Regions from separate parts of the uncultured Ligilactobacillus sp. genome, predicted to be linked through region 2. Evidence: a T-box and tRNA genes for the amino acid it is inferred to sense, from the RefSeq annotation. Region 2 holds a T-box; the other regions hold tRNA genes.
What was found. The T-box of region 2 lies ahead of leuS (leucine--tRNA ligase). A T-box ahead of a tRNA ligase gene usually reads a tRNA of that ligase, here a tRNA-Leu.
Positions count from the first base shown of each region.

Region 1: it encodes a tRNA-Leu, which carries the amino acid that the T-box ahead of leuS (leucine--tRNA ligase) is inferred to sense. The anticodon was not compared.
Region 3: it encodes a tRNA-Leu, which carries the amino acid that the T-box ahead of leuS (leucine--tRNA ligase) is inferred to sense. The anticodon was not compared.

Region 1 covers NZ_CAQLEL010000119.1:32,137-34,404, forward strand. Annotated here, with positions in the region: gene Q9Q35_RS08660 (beta-ketoacyl-ACP synthase III) at 100-1,080, opposite strand; tRNA gene Q9Q35_RS08665 (tRNA-Leu) at 1,212-1,297, opposite strand; gene Q9Q35_RS08670 (SprT family protein) at 1,348-1,791, opposite strand; gene Q9Q35_RS08675 (Tex family protein) at 1,784-2,268, opposite strand, start outside.
Region 2 covers NZ_CAQLEL010000052.1:285-2,552, reverse strand. Annotated here, with positions in the region: gene leuS (leucine--tRNA ligase) at 1-1,398, opposite strand, end outside; T-box leader at 1,455-1,659, opposite strand; gene Q9Q35_RS02940 (LysM peptidoglycan-binding domain-containing protein) at 1,705-2,247, opposite strand.
Region 3 covers NZ_CAQLEL010000085.1:17,706-19,973, reverse strand. Annotated here, with positions in the region: gene pepV (dipeptidase PepV) at 1-60, shown strand, start outside; gene Q9Q35_RS05860 (hypothetical protein) at 315-551, shown strand; gene Q9Q35_RS05855 (hypothetical protein) at 572-847, shown strand; tRNA gene Q9Q35_RS05850 (tRNA-Leu) at 894-978, shown strand; gene Q9Q35_RS05845 (universal stress protein) at 1,133-1,588, shown strand; gene Q9Q35_RS05840 (hypothetical protein) at 1,620-1,958, shown strand; gene Q9Q35_RS05835 (hypothetical protein) at 1,999-2,268, shown strand, end outside.

The DNA of each region.
Region 1 (2,268 bases), on a different contig from region 2:
TCTTAAATTACATATTTGTACTTATTTATCTATCGTATGTTACTTAGAAATACGAAAAAACCCGTGTTTGTAGCATTACATCCACGGGTCAAATACATTTTATTTTCCAAATTCACTTAAATCTAACAAGATACTGCCATAGGCTAACCCAGCACCAAAACCGGTCAACAAGACTTTTTTAGGCCGTTTTCCCTGCTCTAAAGCTTGCGCCAAGGCTAACGGGATCCCTACCGACGAAGTATTTCCCGCTTCAGTGACATTGATCGCAAACTTGTCTATATCCAAAGCTAAATGTTGCGCAATGTTTTCGATCAACCGCAAATTAGCTTGATGGGTGATCACTAGATCAAGGTCAGCTGGTTTAACACCATTATCTGCCAAAAATTCATCGATATGAGCATTAACGTCATTTGTTACAAAATTGTAAACTGCTCGTCCGTCTTGATAGAATGCATCTAGTTGTGGATAATTGTCTGCAGCGACTTTTTGTAGCGGTGCCACACGTCCGCTGTGGATAACTTCAGTATTACCTCGTGTGGCGATCTTTTCAGCTAAATACGCTGTCTTACCTGCACTTTTTTCTAAGATCACACCAGCAGCACCATCCCCAAAAAAGACTGCTGAGGTCCGATCGCTAAAGTCCATCATCTTGGAATTAGTTTCCGCACTGATGACCATTGCACGCTGATACATCCCGCTGTGGATAAATTTTTCAGCAGTTGCCAACGCAAAGATAAAACCTGCACACGCGGCTGACAAATCATAGGCAAAGGCATTGCTAGCTTGGATATTTTTTTGGACGATCGCTGCCGTCGCCGGTGTTAAAGCATCCGGTGTGATCGTTGATACGATGATCAGATCGATCGCAGTCGCATCTAACTTAGCTTGCTTTAATAACTTTTGAGCGACCTTTGTAGCTAGATCTGACGTATTTTCAGCGATCGCATAGTGCCGTTGCTTGATCCCAGTATGAGACACGATCCATTCATCGGACGTATCCATCAACTGGCTCAATTCATCATTAGTCACTACCTTTTCAGGAAGATACCCCGCACTTGCGGTAATTTTTACGGCTGTCATAGTAGGCCCTCTTTCAAAAATATTTATCATTAGCTTTATCATAGCATATCGTTTTGTGGATAAACTACCTCTTTGCTTTTATCCACAAATGAAAAAACAGGACTGTGAATATTCACAGCCCTGCTTAGTGATGCGGGTAAATGGATTCGAACCATCACGAGCTCAATTGCTCACCAGATCCTTAGTCTGACGCGTCTGCCAATTCCGCCATACCCGCGACAACAGAATTAATTATAGCAGACAAACTAGACCCCTGCAACTATTTTTTTAGATTTTTTTCAAAAGGCGCAACTTCCCGTGACAACGACTGCAGACAAAACGTTTGATATCGACCCGACGTTGGCGCAGATATCTTTGCCCGCAAGTTTGACAACTGTATGTGTAACGGTAATTCTTGCTACTGACCGGAGCATACCGTAAGCCTCCGACCTGACGCAATAATTGTTTGAAATCTTGATCGCGATGCCGATACCCTCGCCCTGTCAAATGCAGATGGTAGTGACAAAGCTCATGCTTGATCGTTCCGATAAGGGTATCTTTGCCATATTTTGTCAACATCTTTTCATTGATCTCGATGTCATGACTTGTCAATAAATACCGCCCTCCAGTGGTTTTCAAACGCCGATTGAAGTAAGCGCGGTGGGTAAAAGTACGTTTGAAATATTTCAATGAGAGCTCTTCGACTAGTGCTTGAAGCTGTTGATCAGTCATCGGCTGGCGCTAACATACTCAACTGGATGCGCCCACGCTTAAGATCGACATCCGTCACATAAACATCAACGATATCACCGATTGTAACGACTTGACTTGGATGTTTGATAAATTTTTGACTCATCTTGGAGACGTGAACTAAACCATCTTGCTTGACCCCAATATCCACAAAGGCACCAAAATCGACAACATTCCGCACCGTTCCCTGTAATTTCATCCCTACCTTGAGATCTTCTAAGTGTAAGACATCGGCTTTTAGTAATGGTGCTGGCATTGAATCGCGTAAAGTGCGCCCCGGTTTCTTTAAGCTCGCTACGATATCTTTGACCGTGGCTAGTCCCGCTTGATTGGCTTTAGCAAAAGTTTTAGCATCAAAATGGGCTAATTTTTCTTCCGCCAAAGCAGTCCCGATCTCTTTTTGTTTGATCTGCGCTTTTGCTAAGATCGCTTTAGCTAAAGGATAACTTTCAGGGTGAA
Region 2 (2,268 bases):
AGCTAACGGACTTTCACCTGTACCTGAAGGCTTGATATCATTTGACTTAGGCAAAAGAAGTGGTAATTCATCTTCTGGAACTAAAGTCGTTTCGCCATCTTCCCAGTGGATCACAGGGATCGGTTCACCCCAATAGCGTTGGCGTGAGAAGGTCCAATCACGTAAGCGGTAATTTACTTTCTTATCACCCACACCGTGTTCTTTCAACCAATTGATCATCGTCTCGATAGCTTCTTCTTTAGTCAAACCATTCAAGAAATCGGAGTTGATATATTCACCCTCACCGGTGTAAACTTCTTTTTCAACATCGCCCCCAGCAATGACTGGAATGATCGGCAAATCATATTTCTTCGCAAATTCCCAATCACGCGGATCATGGGCAGCCGAAACCATAACTGCTCCGGTACCATAAGAGGCTAAGACATAGTCAGCCAACCAGATAGGTAATTTTTCACCGTTTACTGGATTGATAGCATAACTTCCGGTAAAGACCCCTGTTTTATCTTTAGCTAGGTCTGTTCTTTCAAGATCAGACTTGTGTGAGATCTCTTCAACATAAGCTTCAACAGCTGCTTTTTGTTCTGGTGTCGTTAAGCTAGCTACAATTTCATGTTCTGGTGCGATCGTGATCGCTGAAGCACCAAATAAAGTATCTGGACGTGTAGTGAATACTTCTAGTTGTTCATCTTGACCATCAACTTTGAAATCGATCGTGGCACCAACTGAGCGTCCGATCCAATTGCGTTGTTGTTCTTTGATCGCTTCAGGCCAATCAAGATCTTCCAAATCGTCGATCAAACGATCTGCATAAGCGGTGATCTTCAAGACCCATTGACGCATTGGCTTGCGAATAACTGGGAACCCCCCTCGTTCAGTCTTACCATCGATAACTTCTTCATTAGCCACTACAGTCCCTAGATCTGGGCTCCAGTTAACTGGGATCTCAGCTTCATAAGCTAGGCCACGCTTGTAAAGTTGTTCAAAGATCCATTGTGTCCATTTGTAATAAGCCGAATCAGTCGTGTTTACTTCGCGATCCCAATCGTAAGAAAGACCCAATGATTTGATCTGACGTCTAAAATTGTTAATATTTTTCTTAGTAAATTCACGTGGCGAATTACCAGTATTCAACGCATATTGTTCCGCTGGTAACCCAAAAGCATCCCACCCCATCGGATGTAAAACATTGTAGCCTTGCATCCGTTTCATGCGTGAAATGATATCAGTCGCTGTATATCCTTCTGGATGGCCTACATGTAGCCCTTGGCCTGATGGGTAAGGAAACATATCTAAAGCATAGTAATTCTTTTTATCCTTATCCTCAGTTGTCTTGAACGTTTTATGTTCATCCCAATAACGTTGCCATTTTTTTTCGATTTCTTTATGATTATAGCTCATCTATCCATAGTTCCTTTCTAGAAAATAAAAAAGTCCTACATAGAGTTATAAACTCCATATAGGACGAAAAACCGCGGTACCACCCATATTCCAACACTAAGTTGACACTTAACTTCGTAACGGGAAGGACCGTTTTCACTTACTAGCTTCGGCGAAAAACTCAAAGGCGAGTTCAGAAGAACCAACTTGTATACTCACAGCAACCGTATACTCTCTGAAAATAGCTTAGTTCTTCCTAATACTCCTTATCTGCGTTCAAATATTTACTTCATCTTAGCAAAACTGCTCGGCCAATTCAAGAGAAAATTATTTTAATTTCAAATTTTGTCCGACATAGATCATGTCTGAGGTCAAATTATTCAAAGCTTTCAATTGATTTACCGTCGTACCATTATTGGAAGCGATCCGCCAAAGCGAGTCACCCGCTTTGACTGTATATGTTTTCTTTGTACTACTTTGGGCGTTTGTCTTATTAGCCGTTGTAACTGCACCCTTAGTTACTTTAAGCGTTTGACCAACATAGATCCGGTCACTTGACAAGTTATTGACCCGTTTTAAGTCATTTAACGTCATTTTATGTGAATTAGCGATCGCCCATAAAGAATCGCCCGCTTTGACTGTATACGTCCCATTGCCACTTGCTTGAGTCTGATTTGAATTTTGAGATGCATTTGTGTTCGTGCTTGGCTGACTCGAAGCTGCTTGACCTGAGACTTTCAAAACTTGGCCTGGCATGATCAAATTACTGCTCAAGTTATTCAAACTCTTCAACTCTTGCAAACTCATATTGTGGTTGACTGCGGATTTGAGTACACAGCCGAAGAACCTCACAATATCAGAAATCACCATATTTTTGTGAATATCAAAAAA
Region 3 (2,268 bases), on a different contig from region 2:
GATGATCTTGTGAAAGCAGCTGCAATCTATGCTCAATCGATCTATGAGTTGATCAAATAAGAATAGTTTTTAGTGAAAGACTGTCGAATGGCAGTCTTTTTTTGATAATTTCAAAAAAAGGGCGTAAAATGAAGTTAGAGTAACATTAGCCTAGCGGAGTAAGTAACAGTTAGAAAGTTCAAAATGTGAAGCTGGGATTACTTGAAATAAGGACCGTGGGCCATGTTTGCGGTAATTATAGAAAGGAAAAACTATATTTCTTTCGCAAGTATGAACGATGTACTTGTTTGCATTTTATATAGCAAGGATTTAAGATGAAGAAAGGTTTTTTGGAAAAGAATTCAGCCCAAAGTGATGAGAAAACAACACTGTTTAAAGTTTTAAGTCGGCGTGAAGATCTTTTTTTGCGAGTTGATAACAGCCTATTGCCTAAATTAGACGATGATGCCAAGCTAAAAAAGATGCTTGATACTTTATTACGCAAGCGGTCTAAGGCCAATCGGCGCGAGATCATAAATATCACTCAGCATAATTATCGAATCTTTCTTTAATGATCAATGAGGTGAATCAATTGTTTTTAACTACAGGTGAAGTCAAACAAGCTTACACGATCAAGGGGATCGTGCATGCGACCGTCAAAAAAACTTTGACGGCAGAACAGCTTGATGAAGTTGATAATTTCGATGAACTCTATCGGCAAGTTCAAGATATTTTGATCGAACGCGCAGTCGCTAAAGATGGTGACGGGATCATTGGCGTTAGTTTTGAGCCCCAGATCGTTCGTGTTTCAGTTGGGCCTAAATATTTGATGCTACATGGTTACGGAACTGTGATCAGTTTAAACTAGGTTACTTGACTATTTGGTGTTTTAGTGTAAAATAGTAGAAGTTAATGCCACTATGGCGGAATTGGCAGACGCGCAACGTTCAGGTCGTTGTTTGGTTTATCCAAGTACAGGTTCGACTCCTGCTAGTGGCATAAGACTTTACCTATCTTGTGACTTGTAGGTCAGTGTTTACTGGCTCGCAGGTCTTTTTTTAGCTTACATGTGTCGCTCAGGACAACTAACGGAAAAAATGCTATAATCTAAGTATAGTTAAACATTTAAATAACCAGTTGGGAGTGGAGGATTATGGAATTGATCAAACAAGAATACCGCAACATTTTAGTGCCAGTTGATGGTTCCAAAACAGCTGAAAAAGCTTTAGAGCGTGCAACTGAGATCGCGTTACGAAATAAAGCACACTTAGATATTTTAAATGTGATCGATCTCAAGCAATTTTCCGTTAGCTTTGGTGGGATGGTCGACGCTAATGGTGATGCGGTCTACCAAACATTTGAAGATGTTGAAGGTTATTTGAATACCTTAGTTGAACGTGTAAAAAAACAAGGGCTAGAAGATGTAACGGCTCATGCACGTTTTGGTTCGCCACGAGCCGTGATCGCGCGTGAATTCCCTGATGATCATGAAAATGATCTCATCGTTATGGGGCCAACTGGCTTAAATCCAGTCGAACGGTTATTAGTTGGTGCGGTAACTGATTATGTTACTCGTGTCGCTAAGTGTGATGTTATCATTGCACGTTAAGAATCAATTTATTTTCAGAGAAAGGTCAAGGATGCAAATCAATACTATTTCACTTGTGATCTATACTGCACTGATCGTTTTATCGGCATATAATTTGCGCTTAGCTTGGCGTTTGTCTAAGTTACAGACTTCATCTTTGTTGCGCCGGCCAGAAGATATTTTGCCCGATGAAAGTGCGCGCTTGCAAGCGATCAATCAAGACAAGAAGAAATGGAATATTTTAGGGCGAGTCTTTTTCTGGGTTGCATTGTTAGTTGCTTTTGTCGGTGAGATGGAGGAATTAGCGTTCTTTCTCAGTTTATATTCTATCTGCAATATTATTGTATTGCGTGGAAATATTGCGACCCTAAATATTTTAGCAGCTAAATAATAAGTTTGTATGTGAGGCAAAGAAAATCAAACGATACAGTATGATATTATTAGATGGACTAGCGGCAGTGATCGTCTTATTGGCGTTGTGTCGGTTAATTTCTGATCAAGCTTGGCGGTCAGTATTGTATTACTATACGATCAGTAATTATTTGATGTTATTTCCATATAATCGACGCCAACAATTACTAACTAAACAAAGTAAAGTAGTCGTTGAAGGAAAACGCCAATTACGCCGTTCTAAACCTAAGACAAAACGTCAGGTCGATAGTGAACTTTTAACTAATTTAGTAAAATCATTTTCGAAAATG